Regions from separate parts of the Serratia sp. NCCP-200 genome, predicted to be linked through region 1. Evidence: predicted binding sites of a transcription regulator. Region 1 holds the regulator's gene; the other holds the start of a gene.

Region 1 (10,128 bases):
TCGCTCTAATTCTCTGAAACCACTAAGAAAAAATTAGTGGGGATACCTCAGCCCACAGGGAGAGGGGACCGATCGAGTGGGCCTGAAAATGCGGTGATGCACCTTGGATGAGAAGACTCGCTGATTTTTCTGCGTAATGCCTTTACTCCCCTGTTTCCGAAGCAGCACGAACCAATCAAGTGCTCCGGGCAGCTCCCTCTCCCTGTGGGAGAGGGTTGGGGTGAGGGGCAATCTTACTGTGTCAATACGGCTCGCTTTTTCTGGCGGTTCACCTTGATGTAGTAGCCCAGCAGCAGCACCGCGACCCACACCAGCCCGGCATACAGGGAAATACGCGTCGTTGGGAAGTAACCGATCAGGCCGATGATAAACACCAGGAAGATGATGGCAACCACCGAGGTGAATACCCCACCGCGTAGTGGGAACGCCAGCTTACTGACCTGATCCTTGCTCAAGCTGCGGCGGAAAGCGATCTGCGAGAACAGGATCATGATCCACACCCACACGGTGGCAAAGGTCGCCAGTGAGGCAATCACCAGGAACACGCTTTCCGGCATGATGTAGTTGAGATACACGGCGATCAGCATGGCCGCCATCATCACTACCACCGTCACCCACGGAATACCGCGTTTGGAAATTTTGCTGAATACCTGCGGGGCATGCCCCTGCTCTGCCAGGCCATGCATCATACGGCCAACGCCGAACACGTCGCTGTTAATCGCCGACAGTGAGGCGGTGATCACTACGAAGTTAAGAATACCAGCAGCAATGGTGATCCCCATATGCTGGAAGGTCAGCACAAACGGGCTACCGTTGGTCCCCACCTGGTTCCACGGATAGATGGACATGATGACGAACAGCGTCCCGACGTAGAACACCAGGATACGCCAAGGCACCGAGTTGATGGCCTTAGGGATCGACACTTTAGGATCTTTGGCTTCACCGGCGGTAATGCCAATGATTTCAATCCCACCGTAGGCAAACATCACCAGTTGTAGCGACAGGATCATGCCAATAAAGCCGTTACTGAAGAAGCCGCCGTTGACCCACAGGTTATGTATCCCGGTCGGTTGCCCTCCGTTGCCGATGCCCCAGAAGATGATGCCGATACCGGCGACGATCATGATGATAATGGTCGCCACCTTGAAGAACGAGAACCAGAACTCCAGCTCGCCGAACACCTTCACGCTCATCAGGTTGATGGCACCGATGATCAGCACCACGCTCAACACCCAGATCCAATGCGGCACTTCCGGGAACCAGACGCCCATGTAGATGCCGAAAGCCGTCACGTCGGCAATGGCAACGATCAAGATCTCAAAGCAATAGGTCCAACCGGTAATGTAACCTGCCATTGGGCCGAGATAATCCTGGGCATAGCGCGAGAACGAGCTGGCCTGCGGATTATTCACCGACATTTCGCCCAGTGCGCGCATGATGATAAAGGCAATGATACCGCCGATCAGGTAAGCCAGCAGGACGCTGGGGCCAGCCATTCTGATGGCCTCTGCGGAGCCGTAAAACAGACCGGTACCAATGGCCGAACCCAGGGCCATAAAACGAATGTGGCGCGTGCTGAGGCCACGCTTGAGCTTATTGGCTGGAGCTGCGGTGGGTGACTGTTGTTGCATGAAAATGACCCGTCTTAATTTAAACGTAAAAAAGCCACGGACAAGTCCGTGGCCTAAAATTCAGACCGTAGGTTTAAGGGTGAGCAGTCACTTGGCTGCGTGCAAAAACCCGATCATAAATCGCGACCAGTACCAGCATCAGCAGCGAAGGTGGCAACCATGCCAGCCCCTGCGCCGCCAGCGGCAGGTGATTGGTCCATTCTGGCATCAAATGCTGGAAGTTGGACGCTTTCACCGCATCAAGGATACCAAACAACAGGCTGACTAACATCACCGGCGCAACAATACGTGATGCACTGGTCCACCAACGCAGGGTGAAACTCAGCAGCACCAGCACGATGCAAGGTGGATAGATCGCAGTCAGCACCGGGATCGAAATCTGGATCAGGTGGCTCAGGCCGAGGTTGGAAACCACCATCGAGAACAGGCCGAGAATGAATACCAGCGTTTTGTATGAGAACGGCAGGTATTGCTCAAAGAACTCCGCACAGGCACAGGTCAGGCCCACCGCGGTCACCATACAGGCGATGAAGATCAGCGCCGCCAGGAAGAAGCTGCCCAGGCCACCGAAGGTATTTTGCACGTAGGCATGCAGCACTACCGCACCATTGGTGGCATCCGGCGTTAGCACGCCGCTGCCGGAGCCCAGTTTGAACAGGCTCAGGTAGACCAGCGTCAAGCCCACACCGGCGATCAAACCGGCCAGGATGGTATAACGGGTCAGCAGACCAGCGTCCTTCACCCCACGAGAACGTGCGGCGTTAACGATAACGATACCGAACACCATGGCGCCCAGCGTATCCATCGTCAGATAGCCGTTAACAAAACCGGAAGAAAACGGCACGGTTTGGTAGGCATCCACCGCCGGGATCGGCGTCCCAGCAGGCCACAACACTGCGGCAATCCCCAGCACGGCCAACGCCACAATCTTCAGCGGAGCCAGAATATGGCCCACGGTGTCAAGCAAGCGGCCCGGATAGAGCGAGATGCCAATCACCAGTGCGAAATAGACCAGGCTGTAGATAAACAGCGGCATGGCACCGTCACCGGTCAACGGCGCAATACCCACTTCAAAGGAAACGGTCGCGGTGCGCGGGGTGGCAAACAGCGGGCCAACGGAAAGGTAGCACACCGTTGCCAGTAGCAGACCAGCGCTACGGCCAATCGGTGAGCTTAATGCATCAACGCCGCCGCCAACGCGAGCCAAGGCAATCACGGTGAGAACAGGTAGACCCACGGCGGTGATCAGAAAACCAATTGCCGCGGTCCAGACGTGTTCGCCAGACTGCAAACCCACCATCGGCGGGAAGATGATGTTCCCGGCTCCGACGAATAAGGCAAAGGTCATAAAACCCAAAGCCAGAATATCTTTTGACGCTAAACGATGACTCATAATCTGTTGTGCTGCCTGTTGAAATAAAAAATTGCCGATAAGCATGGTGGCAAAAGTGCCCCACTTCGGTTCGGTTGCCGGCCTGCTCTCTCATCGTAATACTCATGGGCAACAGACAGCACGCAATAGCGGCGTCTGACCTTGATAAAGGCGAATACTCATGATGACGAGCAGATTTTTAGACGTTTTTTCCCGTGCTGAATCCCAGGTCGCAATCACCGCGGAATGCTGAGGAAAATGGAGGTTTAGTCCGGCAATAGGGGGATAGTTAAACGTTTATAGTGCCAAAAGGCAATACGCAGGACAGAAAGCAGAGTGATCGTCCAGATAATATTGCTCATCCAGTCGAACATAGGGGTTATCAATAAATATGCACTACATGATTTGTATTATTTTTGAGCACATCACTCACGAAATGTGAAACAAATGGTTACATAGTGCGTGAAAACACCAATAACCAAACACTAAACGCGTGTCATGTGCTCATTTTACTGGCGCTTACCAGACTGACGCTGCGATATTGACCACGCTACGCAGCTTATTCCACTGCTGCTGCTCACTCAGGCTGTTGCCCTCTTCGGTAGAGGCAAAGCCACACTGCGTGCTCAAGCATAGCTGTCTGATATCGACGAACTGCGTTGCTTCCTTGATACGTTGTTGCACCACCGCCGGATCTTCCAGCTCACCGGTCTTGGTGGTGATCAACCCTAGCACCACCTGCTGTTTGCCCGGCCTGATAAAACGCAGTGGCTCAAAACCGCCAGATCGTTCGTTATCATATTCCAGGAAGAAGGCATCAATATTGACCTGGCCAAACAGGATTTCCGCTACTGGCTCATAGCCGCCTTCCGAGATCCAGGTGGAACGGAAGTTACCACGACAAACGTGGAGACCAATGGTCAAATCATCCGGTTTTCCGGCAATGGCTTTATTCAGCACCTCTGCGTAGGTTCGGGCCAATTGCTCAGGATCTTCACCCCGCTCACGGATCTGGCGCTTCTGCTCGTCGGAGCACAGATAGGCCCAGACGGTATCATCGAGCTGCAGGTAGCGGCAGCCAGCGTCGTAAAAAGCTTTGATCGCATCGCGGTAGGTTTGTGCCAGATCGTCAAAGTAGCTATCCAGATCCGGATAAACCAGAGGGTCGATCGCCTTACGGCCACCACGGAAATGCAGCACGCTCGGGCTCGGGATGGTCATCTTCGGTACAGCATCACCGGCTACGCTTTTCAGAAAACGGAAATCCTCCAGCATCGGATGGTTGCTAAAACCCAGTTTGCCGGTCACCTTGATGCTGCGGGCTTTGGTTTGCACGCCGTTAAACTGAATGCCCTGCTCCACGTCGTAGCCTTCTACACCATCAAGCCCTTCAAGGAAGTCGAAGTGCCACCAGGCGCGACGGAACTCGCCATCTGTCACGACCTGTAAGCCGATCTCTTGCTGTTTGCCAACAATGTGGCGGATTTACTCGTTTTCTACTGCACGCAGATGAGCCGCGTCAATCTCACCATTCTGAAACTGCTGACGGGCCGTTTTCAGCGCCGCAGGGCGCAACAGGCTACCGACAACGTCGGCGTGAAAGGCATGGCTGGCTTTGGACATGTTCTGCTCCGATGATGCACTGAGGGCTAGCCGCCATCAGTTCCAATCATTGACAAGTTGAATTATTACGCCGGGTTACAAATAGACATCCAGACGTCTACACTGCTTGAGTGCATCCTTTCATGTCACCGGTCACCCGGCAATGGAGAAATTTTCATTGGTGTTGAATTAAATTCAAGTTGGCCGGACTAATCCAGCCCCAGGAGCGTACGGGTTTTGCGCAGCGTAGCCGGCGGCAGCGGCAGATAGCCGTCGTGATTTACCAGCTCCTGCCCCTGCGCAGACAGTACACGGTCGAGGAATGCCGCCGTCAGAGGTTCCAGCGGCTGGTTGGGAGCTTTGTTGATGTAGATATACAGGTAGCGCGCCAACGGATAGCTGCCGTTACGCACGTTGGTTTCGCTAGGTTCAACATAACGGTCACCCGTTTCTGCCAGGGGCAACAGCCGCACCCCGCTGGCACGAAAACCGATGCTGGCATAGCCAATGCCGTTTAACGATCCGGCCACCGCCTGCACCACCGAGGCCGACCCCGGCAGTTCATTCACCCGCGCCATAAAATCACCACCGCATAACGCACGCAGTTTGAAATACCCATAGGTACCCGAGGCGGAGTTGCGGCCAAAGCGTTGCAAGGCACGCTGCTGCCAGCCGCCCTGCAGCCCCAGCTCTCCCCAGCGGTTAATCGGCGTGTTTTCCCCGCAGCGGCGGGTAGCGGAAAAGATTTGATCCAGCTGTTGCAGATTCAACCCACGTAGCGGATTGTCCTGATGCACCAGCACCACCAGCGCATCAACCGCGACCGGCACCGCCAGCGGCGCATAGCCATAGCGGTGCTCAAATGCCGACACCTCCGCCGCCTTCATTGGCCGGCTCATTGGTCCAAGCTGTGCAGCTCCTGCCGCCAATGCGGTGGGTGCCGTCGAGGAACCGGCAGCCTGCAGTTGCAAGTTCACGTTGGGATAGTGCCGGCTGAAATCCTGCCCCCACAGCGCCATCAGGTTGGCCAGGGTGTCGGAACCTACGCTGGACAGGTTACCGGAAAGCATGCCGTCCGGTGCAGCCACGGCCCCGCGGCCAACCGACAACAGCAGGCAAAGCAGCAAAGCTTGGGTAAATCGATTCATGGCGGGCTACCTGTTAATTTTTCACCGCATTCTCTGCTAAAGCCGCGGGAACAATCAACCGGTTAGGCAAGGTAAAAATGAAACGGGTGCCGATGCCTGGCTCGCTGAGGATCTCCAGCCGCGAATCATGATGGCTGAGCGCATGCTTCACGATCGCCAACCCGAGTCCACTGCCGCCGGTCTGGCGCGAACGTGCTTTATCCACGCGATAGAAACGCTCGGTCAGGCGTGGGATATGCTCGGCACCGATGCCCGGCCCGTTATCGCTGACCTGGAACTGGGCCCCGTGCGGCGTCTGCTGCCAGCTCACTTCGATGTTGGTACCCGCCGGAGTATGGTTGACAGCGTTGTACACCAGATTGGAAACCGCGCTGCGCAGCTGATCCTCATTACCGAACACTTGCAGATTTTCATTCACCCGGAAATTGATCTGGTGATTACTACCGCTGAGCGATTGCGCCTCACGCTGCAATACCCGCAGCATTAACGGAATATCGACCTTCTCGTTCATATCCACGTTTGGCGCGGCCTCGATCCTGGAGAGCGTGAGCAACTGCTTTACCAACCCATCCATGCGTTTGGTCTGCTCTTGCATGGTGCCCAAGGCTTTGCCACGCAGCGAACCATCCAGCTCTTCATCGCTCATCATTTCCAGATAGCCTTGCAGCACCGTTAGCGGCGTACGTAGCTCATGACTGACGTTGGCAAAGAAGTTGCGTCTGGCCCCCTCCAGTTGACGCATCTGGGTCACATCACGTGCCACCATCAGCAGTTGGCCTTCGGAATACGGCATGATACGGAATTCGACAAAGTGCTCGTTATTCAGCTGTAACGTCAGCGGCCGGGTAAATTCTTGCTGTTGCAGATAATGGCTGAATTCCGGATAGCGCAGCAGGTTGAGAATGTGTTGGCCGTTATCTTCCGGCCAGCGAAAGCCCAGCAGATGCTGTGCCAGGCCGTTACACCAGAAGATATTGCCCTCAACGGTGGTCATCACCACCGCATCCGGTAAGGATTCGGCCCCGCTGCGAAAGCGTTTGATCAACAGCGCCAGCTCACGACGGCGGCGACGGTTACGCTGCTGCATCTGGTACAGACCATAGAACAGCGGCTCCCAGCTCCAGCGGCCCGGCGGCGGCGTCATGCTGCGGTCCACCCACAGCCAGTGGGAAAGTTTGAGTTGGTTATAGAAGTTCCAGGCCAGCGCGGCCAGCACCGAAACCAACAGCAGCCAGGGCAGATAACCGAAAATCAGCCCCAGCAATAAGGCAGGCAGGCAGAAAAGGGCCAGCTCCAGCGCCAGCCTCTTCCACGATAAACGTTCTAGCACGGTAACCTCTCCAGCGCAGTGCGATCAGTAGCGCGTTGAGAACCGATAACCGGTGCCGCGAACGGTTTGAACCATCTTGTCATGACCACTGGTCTCCAGCGCCTTACGCAGCCGGCGGATATGCACATCAACGGTGCGGTCTTCCACATAAACGTTAGTGCCCCAGACGTGATTAAGCAACTGTTCGCGGCTATAAACACGCTCCGGATGAGTCATAAAGAAGTGCAGCAGTTTGAACTCGGTCGGCCCCATCTCCAGCGCCTGCTCATTGGCCATCACCCGGTGCGAGGAAGGATCCAGGCTTAGCCCCTGCATTTCAATCACTTCTTCTACTGCCATCGGTGAAATACGGCGCATCACCGCCTTGATACGTGCCACCAACTCCTTGGGCGAGAAAGGTTTGGTGATGTAATCATCCGCGCCAACCTCCAGGCCACGTACCCGATCTTCTTCTTCACCGCGCGCGGTCAGCATCATCACCGGGATGTCCCGGGTCATCGCCTCGCGCTTCATATGCTTGATAAACTGAATGCCGGATCCCCCCGGTAACATCCAGTCCAGTAACACCAAATCAGGGAACGGCTCAGACAGGCGCGTGACGGCACTGTCATAATCCTCGGCTTCCAACGGTTGGTAACCATTCTGTTCCAACACAAAGCACACCATCTCACGGATCGGCGCTTCGTCTTCCACCACCAGTATGCGTCTTGCCATCGTCAATCCTGCCAATGTGTTAGCGATCTCAGTTGATTGCGGTCGCCATTATGCGTCAGTTTTGTGACACTTTTATGAAAAAAAAGCCCCATTAATGGCAGTAAGCATAGCGATTATTTCTGACGGCAAACAAAAATCATTCGGCTCCCTGCTTGATTGAGCCACGACAGGAGAGATCCCCCCCTTTATAATCGTCGCCATTATGTTGTCGCCCTGGGAGTTTTATGCGCCTGATCCATACCTCCGACTGGCATTTGGGCCAGTACTTTTTCACCAAAAGCCGCGCCGCCGAGCATCAGGCCTTCTTAGGTTGGCTGATCGAACAGGTGGAACAGCAGCGGGTGGATGCGCTGATCGTCGCAGGCGATTTGTTCGATACCGGCTCCCCACCCAGCTACGCCCGCGAGCTGTACAACCGCTTTGTGGTGGAGCTGCAACGCACCGGCTGCCAACTGGTAGTGCTGGGCGGCAACCACGACTCCGTAGCCACGCTGAATGAATCGCGTGAGCTGCTTTCCTGCCTGAACACCACCGTGATTGCCAACGCGCAAAGCGAGCTTGAGCAGCAAATCGTGGTGCTCAACCAGCTTGATGGCCAACCTGGTGCGGTGCTCTGCGCCATCCCGTTCCTGCGCCCACGGGATCTGCTCACCAGCCGCGCCGGTGAGTCTGGCAACCAAAAGCAGCAGGCCCTGCAAGAAGCCATCGCCGAGCATTACCAAAACCTGTATCAGGCAGCTTGTGCGCGCCGTGATGCGTTGGGTTTGCCACTGCCGATCGTCGCCACTGGCCATTTAACCACAGTAGGCGTCACCACCTCGGATTCGGTACGGGATATCTATATCGGCACGCTGGACGCTTTCCCGGCTCAAGCGTTCCCTCCTGCCGATTACATTGCGTTGGGGCATATCCATCGTGCGCAGAACGTCGCCAAATCCGAGCACATCCGCTACAGCGGCTCGCCAATCCCACTGAGCTTTGACGAGTTAGGCAAAGCCAAAAGCGTGTTTATGGTCGATTTTGCCGACGGAGCATTGCAACAGATCACGCCACTGGAGATCCCAACCTTCCAGCCCATGCAGCTGATCAAAGGTAATTTGCAGCAAATCGAGGCGCAATTACAGCAGTTTGCCGATTATCAGGGCGAACTTCCGGTTTGGCTGGATATCGAAGTGGCCACCCAGGATTACCTCAGCGATATTCAGCGCCGCATCCAACAGTTGGCGGAAGATTTACCGGTTGAAGTGGTGCTGCTGCGACGCAGTAAAGAGCAACGTAGCCAGACCATTGCCCAGCAGGATAAAGAAACCTTGAATGAATTAAGCGTGGGCGAAGTCTTCGAGCGCCGGTTGGCGTTGGAAGCCGAGATGGCCGAACCGCGCCAACAACAGATGCGGCAGATGTTCCAGCAGGTGGTAGAAACCTTGCATCACCATGAGGAGCCATCAGCATGAAGATCCTGAGCCTAAGGCTGAAAAACCTGAACTCGCTACAGGGCGAGTGGAAAATCGACTTCACGGCGGAACCCTTCGCCAGCAACGGCCTGTTTGCCATTACCGGCCCCACCGGAGCGGGTAAAACCACCCTGCTGGACGCCATCTGCCTGGCCCTCTATCACCAGACACCACGCCTGGAAGTCAGTGCCAGCCAGAATGAATTGATGACCCGCCACACCGCCGAATCGCTGGCCGAAGTGGAGTTTGAGGTCAAAGGCGTCGGCTATCGCGCCTTCTGGAGCCAACGCCGGGCGAAAAACGATCCGGACGGCAACCTGCAGGCTCCCAAGGTGGAGCTGGCACTGCGGGCAGACGGCAAAATCCTGGCGGATAAAATTTCCGATAAAAAAGAGCTGATTGCCGCGATCACCGGGCTGGATTTCGGCCGCTTCACCAAATCGATGATGCTGTCACAGGGCCAGTTCGCCGCCTTCCTGAACGCCAAGGCCAACGAACGTGCCGAACTGTTGGAAGAACTGACCGGCACCGAAATTTATGGACGGCTATCGGCACAGGTATTCGAACAGCACAAACAGGCGAAAAGCGATCTGGACGCTTTGCACCACCGTGCCAGTGGGATTGAACTGCTTAATGATGAGCAGCGCCAGGCGTTGGAAAACCAGCTCAACGAGCTCGGCGCTGAAGAGCAACTTCTCAGCCAACAATCACAGCGGCAACAACATCAGTTGAGCTGGCTGCAACGCTGGCACGCCATCCAGCAACAGACCCAGGATTATCAGCAACAGCTGTCTGGCGTGCAGCAGGAGTATCAACTGGCCGAACCGCAGTTGCAGCAATTAGCTCGCAGTGAGCCCGCCGAGAAACTGCGCCCGTT
Region 2 (10,128 bases), on a different contig from region 1:
ATTTATCCACCGCTTCGTGGCCTTCGGCATACAGTTTGCCAAGCAGGCCGATATCCTGCATCACTATAGCCAGCACCCCGGCCAGCGGCCCCATACCAACGGCACGCACGAAAATCAGGCCCCAGATGGCCATATCGATGCCCCGCAGAATATCCAGCAGGCGGCGTACCAGCGTCGCAATTGGCCGTAGCACAGGCGAGGACATTACGTTGCGCGCGGCAAGAAACGACAGCGGTAAAGCGAGCAGCGTTGCCGTAATGGTGCCAGCAAACACGATCGCCAGGGTGATAAAGATCTGTTGGAAATAATAGCCAAACGGCCAGTTGGCAAAGTCGTGCCAGACAAACATACGCATAAAGTAGCGGCTAATCTGTTGGCAACCGTTGGCAAACTGCGGCCAGGAAATGCCAAACACCAGGAAGAAGAAGACGTAATACAACACAATCGCCACGGTAATCATGCCGAGGGTGCGCAGATAGCGCCCTTGGCGTGAGAAGATTTCCGGGTTTTGCTGCTTGAGTTGCTGCAAGTTGGTGGCAGAGATCGGCTGAACGGACATTAGGCTTTCCCCTCGACAACGCGTTTACGTAATTCACCGGAGGCGTAATCCAGCATCGAAACCACCACGATAATCAGCAGCAGCGTCATGCTGACCTGATCGTAACGATCGAGTTTGATATTGGTCATCAGTTCCTGACCTATTCCGCCCGCCCCTACCAGGCCGAGGATGGTCGACTGGCGGAAGTTGATTTCCAGCCGCATAAAGCTGTAGGACAGGAAGATGGGTTTGACTTGCGGCCACAAGCCGAAACGCATGCGCTGTAACGGCGTGGCCCCACAGGCGGCCAGCCCGCGCACCGGCTTATTGGAGGCGGTTTCGATCGATTCATAAAACAGCTTGGTCAGGCTGCCGATGGTGTGTAGCGCCAGCGCCATAAAACCGGGAATGGCACCGATGCCAAACGCCATCACAAACATCACCGCCCAGGCCAGCTCCGGCATGGTGCGCAAGAACGCCACCAGCGTACGAATGGCAAAGCGCAGCGTCGCCGGGCTGTGGGTATTATTGGCCGCCAGAAAGGCCAGCCCGCCCGCCACCAGCACGGAGAGGATGGTGGCCGCCAGCGCCAGCTGTAAGGTTTCCCAAATCAGCGGTAATTGGATATGCAACCGGTAGCCCCAATAGGCGAAGGAGCCTTCGGTATGGCCGTCGGCGAACAGCAGCGGCCAGTGCAGTACCGGGATGGTTTCTGCCAGATAGTCAAAGAAATGGGGGATCGACACCCAGACGGTATGCAGGTTGAACTCGGCAATATTGCCTGCGCCAAGATAAAGCGCTACCAGCCCGAGCGACCAGAGCAAGGTTTCACGCTTCTGCTTACTGCGGATCCGTTGGTAGTAGTGTGCAAAGTCGGTATTCAAAATCGCTTTCCATCTTCTTGTAGTGGAGAGTATTGTCCCCTCACCCCAACCCTCTCCCACAGGGAGAGGGGGCTAGCTCGGTGCTGTAATCAGGAACAGAGCTCGATCTTTGGCCCTTTCCCACGCAACTCGATTAGAAGTTGAAGGAACAGGTTCAGATATGCCATTCCCCTCACCCCAACCCTCCCACAGGGAGAGGGAGCTAGCTCGGTGCTGTAATCAGGAACAGAGCTCGATCTTTGGCCCTTTCCCACGCAACTCGATTAGAAGTTGAAGGAGCAGGTTCAGATATGCCATTCCCCTCACCCCAACCCTCCCACAGGGAGAGGGAGCTAGATCGGTGTTATGGGCAAGGATATGAAGCCAATCTGTAGCACGTCCAGGGTACATAATTAGCGACTCGGTCTGTCCCCTCTCCCTTTGGGAGAGGGTTAGGGTGAGGGGTCGGGAACGAAGTCGCCTCAGCGATCGCCCTTGGTCAGCTCACGCTTCATATCGATAATGGTCTGGTATTCCGCCAGCTTGACGTCACCAATGTGCTGCTTGCCGCCCATCGCCTTGATAAAGCACTGATGGTTGTCGGTATCCAGCTTCTTGATGGCGGTAACCACCTTGGCTTTGAAATCCGCAGGCAGGGAGTTGCTCACCAGGATCGGGCCATTCGGGATCAGCGGCGACTGCCAGATAATGCGGATCTGCTTCATCAAATCCGGATGATCCATACGGATCATCCGGTTGAAGGCTCCGCTGGTATAGCCGGTGTTGTAATCGCCGATCATCGAGGCCCAGGTGACCGCACCTTCAAACTGGCCGTTCAACACGCCAAGCACGTCCTGCTCATGGCCACCGGAGAAGGTGACGCTGGAGAAGAAGTTGTTGTATTTATTATCCGGCGTGCCGCCAAACAGCTTCTTGAACACCTGGTTTGGCACCAGGAAACCGGAGGTCGAATCCGGATCCGCAAAGCCGAAGGATTTCCCTTTCAGGTCTTCCAGCTTTTTGTAAGGGCTGTCGGCTTTCACCACCACCACTGAGTGATATCCGCGTGACTGATCGGTATCATCCACCGCGATCCCCACCAGATCGACCGCTTTGGGATCCTTGATATACACAGAAGCAAACGACGAAGGCGACATGCTCAACACCAGATCGATCTTGCCCCCGAGCAGGCCCTGGATCACGCCAGAGTAGTCGGAAGAGTTACGCAGCTTGGTGTCAACGTTCAGCTCTTTATCGAGAAAATCTTTCACACACTGGTTATCGCCAATCTGTTGGGTGGCGTTCTGCCCACCCAGGATCCCCAGGTTCAACTCTTTCGGCGCATCCGCTGCACCTGCATTAAATACCATCATTACGCCGGCCATCATGGTGGTCAGTGTGAATACTTTTTTCATTGCGCATGCCCTGTGTGTAAAGGTGACGTTCAAGTGATTAATGGATCTGATTGGCTTCTTCGCCATACAGCTGCTGCAAAATACGTTCGTTAAGCTGCGACGGGTGGCCGTCGAAAATGATTTTGCCCTGGGCGATACCAATCACCCGGGTGCAGTATTCCCTCACCAGTTCGACCGAGTGCAGGTTCACCATCACCGCGATATCGTTCTCGCTGACTTTCTGTAGCGCATCCATAATGCGGCGGGTGTTTTTCGGATCGAGAGAGGCGACCGGCTCATCGGCCAGCAGAATTTTAGGGTTTTGCATCAGCGCACGGCAGATGGCGACACGCTGCATTTGGCCGCCGGACAGGTTCTCGGCACGTTGCAGCGCATGCGGCAACATATTCAGCCATTGCAGCAGCTCGATAGCCCGCGCACGGTCAGCATCGTCGAACACTTTGAAGAAGGATTTCAGCGTCGAGGTGTGGCTGAGGCGGCCAAGCAGCACGTTGGTGATCACATCCAACCGGGGAACCAGGCAAAAATCCTGGAAGATCATGCCGCAGCGGGCGCGCCACTGGCGCATCTGGCGGGCCGAGAGTTGTGCGATATCCTGTGCCACCCCATCGTCCTCAAAATGCAGCATCTCGCCGCAGCTGGAAGGGATGGTGCCGTTAAGCGTATGCAGCAGGGTAGATTTACCGGCCCCGGAGCGGCCAATCACCGCCACAAACTCCCCGGCGTGCAGATCAAAATTGATGTCGTCGAGGACGCGTTGCTGAGATTGGTAAGCCTTACCCAGGCCTTTTACCGCCAATACCTTGCGTAGAGGGATTGGTTGCTGCCCTGGATAGTCGGTCGGTGCCAGTTTTAACAGTGCCTGCGCCATATGATTTCTCTGATTTCAGTGGCTAATCTTATGGGCACCTATTAACGAATAACTGTATGACACGCAGATGATGGTTTTATGGCCGGGAAATGACGTTCAACGCCATTTCCCGTGATTGGCAGGATTAATATAAAAGGGGGAGGTTTATCGGCGTTCTATTTCGCTCAATGCCGCACGCATCCCTTGGTCAAGAATAGCTTGCAGATCGGTGGTCACGGCAACAGTCAGCCCAGGAACGGCGTTGAGATTTTGTCCCCAGTGCGCCTCATCCGCCAGCACGTTTTCTACCAACGCCGCGAGCGTCATATCCCGGTGCTGAACCGCAGCCCACAGGGTTTCAAACCGCATCAGCCAATGGGCATCATCCTGCAACGCATAGCTACCCGCCTGTCGTTCGCCACGATAAAAGGCCAGCAACGCCGCCAAAGCAAAGGTCAACCGTTTCGGCAGCGCGGCATTTTTCTGTTGGCCTGCCAGCAGTTGCGGCAAAATACGCGTGCGGAATTTGGTCATGCCGTTCAGCGCAATCGACAGCAGCTGGTGCTGAATAAACGGGTTACGGAAACGGTTCTGTACCGCTTCGGCAAATGGCCGTAACTCTTCCTGCGGCAGATCGAGCACCGGCATAATCTCTTCGGCAATGGTGCGTGCCACATAGCCGCCGATCTGCTCGTCGCTCATGGCCTCGCCCACGGTATTCAAACCGGCCAGGAACGCCACCGGCACCAGCGCCGTATGTGCCCCGTTAAGGATCGCTACCTTGCGCTCTTTATAAGGTTTAATGTCATCGACGATGTGGACATTCAGATCCAACTTATCCAGATGCAGCTCTTGCGCCAGCCACTGCGGGCCCTGGATCACAAACAGATAGAAATGTTCCGCCGTGTCGAGGAAGCTATCTTGATACCCCAACTGCTGTTGCCACTGTTCTACTTCATCGCGCGGGTAGCCAGTGACGATACGATCGACCAGCGTTGAACAGAAGGTGTTGCAATCGTTCAGCCAATCGGTGAACGCCTGCGGTAACTGCCATTGCTGCGCATAGCGCAATACGTACTCTTTCAGCGCTTCGCCGTTGTAATCGATCAGCTCACACGGCAACAGCACCCAGCCCTTGTCTTTGGCACCGTCAAAATGGCTGAAACGCTCAAACAGCAGCCGCGTCAGCTTGGCCGGGAAACTGGCCGCCGGAGCGTCGGTAAACTTATCGTCTGGTAAATAACTGATCCCCGCTTCGGTGGTGTTGGAGAACACGAAGCGGATCGCCGGATCCCGTGCCAAGGCCAGATAGCTATCGTACTGGTGGTAAACGTTGATTTCCCGGTTGACCGAGCGGATCAGGCGCGGCTCGCAAACCGCTTCCCCCTGCTCGTTCAGCCCACGGATAATGGTGGTGTACAAGCCATCCTGAGTATTGAGCGAAGGCGGCTGCTGGCTGTCAATTGGCCGCACCACCACCACGCCGGCATTCAGCCCGGTATGCTGGTTTAGCAGATCGATTTGCCAATCGACAAAGGCGCGCAGGAAATTACCTTCACCGAATTGGATAATGCGATCGGGATACTGCGCGCCAGGAAATTCACTGCGATTGAGTTGTTTCATTATTGCTCCTTGCATCCGGTGATCCCCCAGGCCGTAAAATAATATCGGCAAGACCTGTGGAGTAATCGAGTTAGTTAAAATGAATCACGCCTTTAATCAGCTGTTTATTATTAATCACTTCCGCTTCATAAATATCTGCCAGCGTGGCAAATTCAAATTGATGGGAAAGCATCATCCCGGCCGTTATTTTTCCTGCAGCCATTAAGCGCCCAACTTTGATAAAGTCTTCTTTGGTCGCATTGCGGCTCCCCATCATGGTGGTTTCCTTTTTATGGAATTCCGGATCGGAGAACTGCAGATCGCCTTTGAACAGGCCGACAAAGGTAATGCTGCCACCATGGCGGATCAGGTTGACGCTATGGTTCATCGCATGCTGATTGCCGGTGGCATCAATGATTTTTGCCGCCAGCATGCCGGAGAATTGGGCTCTTAAAGCAGCATCAAAACCGGCGTCTGACGGATCTAACGTGGTCAGCCCAAGCATGTTTTCCACATGGTTCCGGCGCTCTGCGCTGGTATCAGCCACGATCACGGTTGCCCCGTCCGCCTTGGCGATAGCCGCGACTCCCAGGCCAATCGGCCCAGCGCCTACCACCAACAGATGATCGCCCTGTTCGATGGCCGCTCGGCGTACAGCATGGGCACTGATAGAGAATGGTTCAATCAGCGCCGCCGCTTGGGGCTCCACATCATCCACGGCCAGCAGGTTGCTCACCGGCACGCTTAAAAACTCGCTAAAACCGCCGTCTTGATGCACGCCAATCACCGAGATATTTTCACAGCAATTGGGCCTGCCGCTGGTGCATGCTCCGCAGTGATGACAGGAGACATAAGGGATCACCGCCACACGCTGCCCGACGCGCAATTCACTAACCTGGCTACCGACGCTGACAATCTCGCCGCATATTTCATGCCCCAGCACCCGCGGGTAGCTGAAGAACGGTTGCTGACCAGACCAGGCGTGGATATCGGTACCGCAAATGCCTACCGTCAGTATTTTCAGCACTGCCTCATCTGGCGCAGGTTGTGGCACCGGCCTCTGTTGGTAAACCAGCCGGGTCGGCTCCAGACAAACTAGCGTATTCATTGTGGTCATGATCCCTCCTCCTGTGATGTGGAGCTGTTATCCCGCAAAAAGAACAGGCGTATTGAGCTGATGTGGAGAATTTGTGAGTCAGCACAAATTAAACCGGTTTAAATGGGTTTTAAATACTTAAAAAACATCTAAACCCACAGAGGGATCTCATGAGCAGAACGCAAAACCTCCGCCAGAACGTGGTTAATCAGATGATCGACGGCATCATCAAGGGTCATATCCGCTCACCGCTGCCTTCCCAGGCGGGGCTGGCAGAAATGTATAACATCAGCCGCACCACGGTACGCCACATGCTTACGCACCTTCATCAACGTGGGGTTCTGGAGAAGGTCAATGATGATTATGTGATTGTGCGCATGCCGCTGGCGGAAGACGGTTTTGAATGCATGAGCCATTCGCTGGACGAGCAAGGCAAGCTGTTTGAAAAAGCGTTCTATCAGATGATTAACCAAAAACAGCTGCGCGCGGGGGATTCATTCACCGAATTGCAGCTTTCACGCACGGTTAACGTCAGCCCGGTAGTGGTGCGGGAATTCCTGCTGCGCTTCAGCCGCTTTGACCTTATCGACAACGTGCGCCGCGGCCAATGGAGCATGAAAAAGTTTGATTTGAACTATGCCGAGCAACTATTTGAGCTACGGCAAATGCTGGAAACCCACGCGCTGTCACGCTTTATCAACCTGCCCGCACAGGATAGCCGCTGGTTGCAGGCCAAGGAGTTGTTGAACCGCCATCGCGAGTTGCGCGACACCATCAGCGACAATTATCGGCTGTTCTCTCAGCTGGATCGTGACTTCCATACCCTGATCCTGTCGGCCGCCAACAATCCGTTTTTCAATCAGTCGCTGGAAATCATATCGGTGATTTTTCACTTTCATTATCAATGGGATGAAACCGACCTGAAGCAAAGAAATATTATTGCAATTGAAGAGCATATGGCCATTTTAAGCGCCCTGATCTGCCGCAGCGATCAGGAGGCCGCCCGTGAGCTGCACCGCCATCTTGATACTGCCAAACAGTCGATGATCCGTTCCATCAAACAGGATGCCTGCTGATTTTTATTGATAAAAAACCGATATAAACGGGATTTAAAACCGATTAAAAACAGCAAAATCGTAACCGCCGCACGGAACCGGTTAAAAAAAGCACCATGAGACATTTTCGCCGCCTAGGCTCAATGCCGAAAGACATACCGTTGTTAACACCGAACCTGGGCCATGCCCCGGAAGAATAATTATTATTAATACGGAATATAGAGGCGAGTGATGGAAAAGATAACCACCGTGAGCACTGGGAAAGAACCTGCGGACAGTTATTCAGATAGCATTAATCCTATACCCAAAGGCGGCATAGCGGAGCGCTCCGCAAGAATTAAAAAAATCCAGACGACGGCAATGATCCTGTTATTTTTTGCTGCCGTGATTAATTTTCTCGATCGCAGTTCTCTGTCCGTTGCCAACTCCACCATTCGTGAAGAAATGGGGCTGAGCGGCACCGAGATCGGCCTACTACTTTCCGCCTTTTCTCTGGCCTATGGGATTGCTCAATTACCCTGTGGACCGCTGCTGGATCGCAAAGGCCCGCGTATCATGCTGGGTCTGGGGATGTTTATCTGGTCTGCGTTCCAGACAATGTCGGGCATGATCCACAACTTTACCCAATTTATCTGGGTGCGTATCGGCCTGGGGATCGGCGAAGCGCCAATGAACCCTTGCGGCGTGAAAGTCATCAACGATTGGTTCAACATCAAAGATCGCGGCATGCCGATGGGGATCTTTAACTCGGCCTCCACCATCGGGTTAGCCATCAGCCCACCGATCCTCACCGCCATGATGCTAGTGTTAGGCTGGCGCGGGATGTTCATCACCATTGGTTTACTGGGCATTGCCTTGTCCATTGGCTGGTACATGCTGTATCGCAACCGTGAAGACATCAAACTCACCGAGCAGGAGCAAAGCTATCTCAACGCCGGTAGCGTCAGCGCGCGCCGTGAACCGATGAACTTCAAGGAATGGCGTTCGCTGTTCAAGAACCGCACCATGTGGGGGATGATGATCGGCTTTAGCGGCATCAACTACACCGCCTGGCTGTATCTGGCCTGGCTGCCGGGCTACCTGCAGACCACCTACCATCTGGATTTGAAAAGTACCGGTATGTTGGCGGCAATCCCGTTCCTGTTTGGTGCGGCGGGCATGCTGTCAAACGGCTTTGTCACCGACTTCCTGGTGCGCCGGGGCATGGCTCCGCTCAAGAGCCGTAAAATCTGTATCGTCGCCGGTATGCTGCTTTCCGCTGGTTTTACCTCCGTTGTGGCACAGGCCACCACCACCTCCAGCGCGGTGGCATTAATCAGTATGGCGCTGTTCTGTATCCACTTTGCCGGTACCTCCTGCTGGGGGCTGATCCACGTGGCGGTCACGTCCCGTATGACCGCCTCGGTGGGCAGCATTCAAAACTTTGCCAGCTTTGTGTTCGCTTCGTTTGCCCCGGTGATCACCGGCTGGATCCTGGATACCACTAATTCATTCAGCCTGGCACTGACCATTTGTTCCTGCGTTACCCTGATCGGGGCGCTGTCTTACGTGTTTATCGTCAAACACCCGATCACCGACAGCGCAGCCTGATCGTCAGACTTCCCCTCTCCAATCGGAGAGGGATACTCAATCCAAGGCAAAAAAATCCAGACCCAGAGCAGACTTGACCTGTGCCAAGGTGCCCTGGGTCACCTGGTTGGCCCTCTGGCTGCCCTCTTTCAGAATGCGCATCAGCTCACCCTTGTCGGCGCTGTACTCTGCCCGCCGGGTGCGGATAGGCTCCAGCAGCGTTTGCAGGCAATCCTCCAGCAGCCGTTTAATCTTCACGTCACCTAACCCACCCTGACGATAGTGATCCTTCAGCTGTGCCACCAGCGCCGCATCCTCGCAAAACGCGTCCAGATAGGTGAACACCATATTGCCTTCCACCTGGCCGGGATCGCTGACGTTCAGGTGGTTGGGATCGGTAAACATGCTCATTACCGCCTTGTGCACTTCGTCAGCGCTGGCCCCCAGCATGATGGTATTGCCGCGTGATTTCGACATCTTGCCCTGCCCGTCCAGCCCCGGCAGCCTTCCTACGAGGCTCAGCAACGGCTGGCACTCCACCAGCACCTCGCGATCGACGATACGGTTAAAGCGCCGGACAATCTCGTTGGTTTGCTCCAGCATCGGCAACTGATCTTCGCCGACTGGCACGTGAGTCGCCCCAAACGCGGTGATATCCGCCGCCTGGCTAACCGGGTAAATCAGGAATCCGGCAGGCAGGCTGCGTGTAAAGTCTTTCTCGATGATTTCGCTTTTCACCGTGGGATTACGTTCCAGGCGGGCAACGGTGACCAGATTCAGGTAATACATCGTCAGTTCTGCCAGCGCCGGAAGCGCCGATTGCAGACACAGCGTGGTCTTGACAGGATCGATCCCCACCGCCAGATAATCAGCCACCACGTTTAGCACGTTGGCACTGATTTTTTGCGGATTGCTACCGTTATCGGTCAGCCCTTGCAGATCGGCCACCATCACCGTTTGCTGATGATGATGCTGTAGCTCAACACGTTGGCGCAGTGAACCGACGTAATGACCCAAATGCAGTGAACCGGTGGCGCGATCGCCAGTCAGAATGGTGTAACTCATAGCCTTGCTCCTGGAAGTAAACAGACCGCCGGATCAACGCTATAAAAATGCCGCCAAAACCGGCGGCATTAAAAA

What was found. Region 1 encodes PhoB, which activates phosphate uptake and scavenging genes when phosphate is short. Its sites were predicted from a motif close to CTGTCATAAAACTGNCNNAT; they were not measured.
Region 2: the regulator PhoB is predicted to act here: its motif matches at 3,753-3,772, upstream of phnC (phosphonate ABC transporter ATP-binding protein).

Annotation. Positions count from the first base shown of each region.
Region 1 is NZ_BAAKUJ010000008.1:161,243-171,370, reverse strand. Features, by position in the region: gene proY (proline-specific permease ProY) at 234-1,631, opposite strand; gene brnQ (branched-chain amino acid transport system II carrier protein) at 1,705-3,024, opposite strand; partial or broken gene AC6HVW_RS22190 (cobalamin-independent methionine synthase II family protein) at 3,523-4,626, opposite strand; gene AC6HVW_RS22185 (PstS family phosphate ABC transporter substrate-binding protein) at 4,815-5,753, opposite strand; gene phoR (phosphate regulon sensor histidine kinase PhoR) at 5,767-7,083, opposite strand; gene phoB (phosphate response regulator transcription factor PhoB) at 7,108-7,797, opposite strand; gene sbcD (exonuclease subunit SbcD) at 8,022-9,251, shown strand; gene sbcC (exonuclease subunit SbcC) at 9,248-10,128, shown strand, end outside.
Region 2 is NZ_BAAKUJ010000002.1:606,195-616,322, reverse strand. Features, by position in the region: gene phnE (phosphonate ABC transporter, permease protein PhnE) at 1-559, opposite strand, end outside; gene phnE (phosphonate ABC transporter, permease protein PhnE) at 559-1,422, opposite strand; gene phnD (phosphonate ABC transporter substrate-binding protein) at 1,884-2,816, opposite strand; gene phnC (phosphonate ABC transporter ATP-binding protein) at 2,854-3,687, opposite strand; gene AC6HVW_RS08200 (tagaturonate reductase) at 3,832-5,289, opposite strand; gene AC6HVW_RS08195 (zinc-binding alcohol dehydrogenase family protein) at 5,360-6,385, opposite strand; gene AC6HVW_RS08190 (GntR family transcriptional regulator) at 6,535-7,440, shown strand; gene AC6HVW_RS08185 (MFS transporter) at 7,780-9,009, shown strand; gene trpS (tryptophan--tRNA ligase) at 9,046-10,053, opposite strand.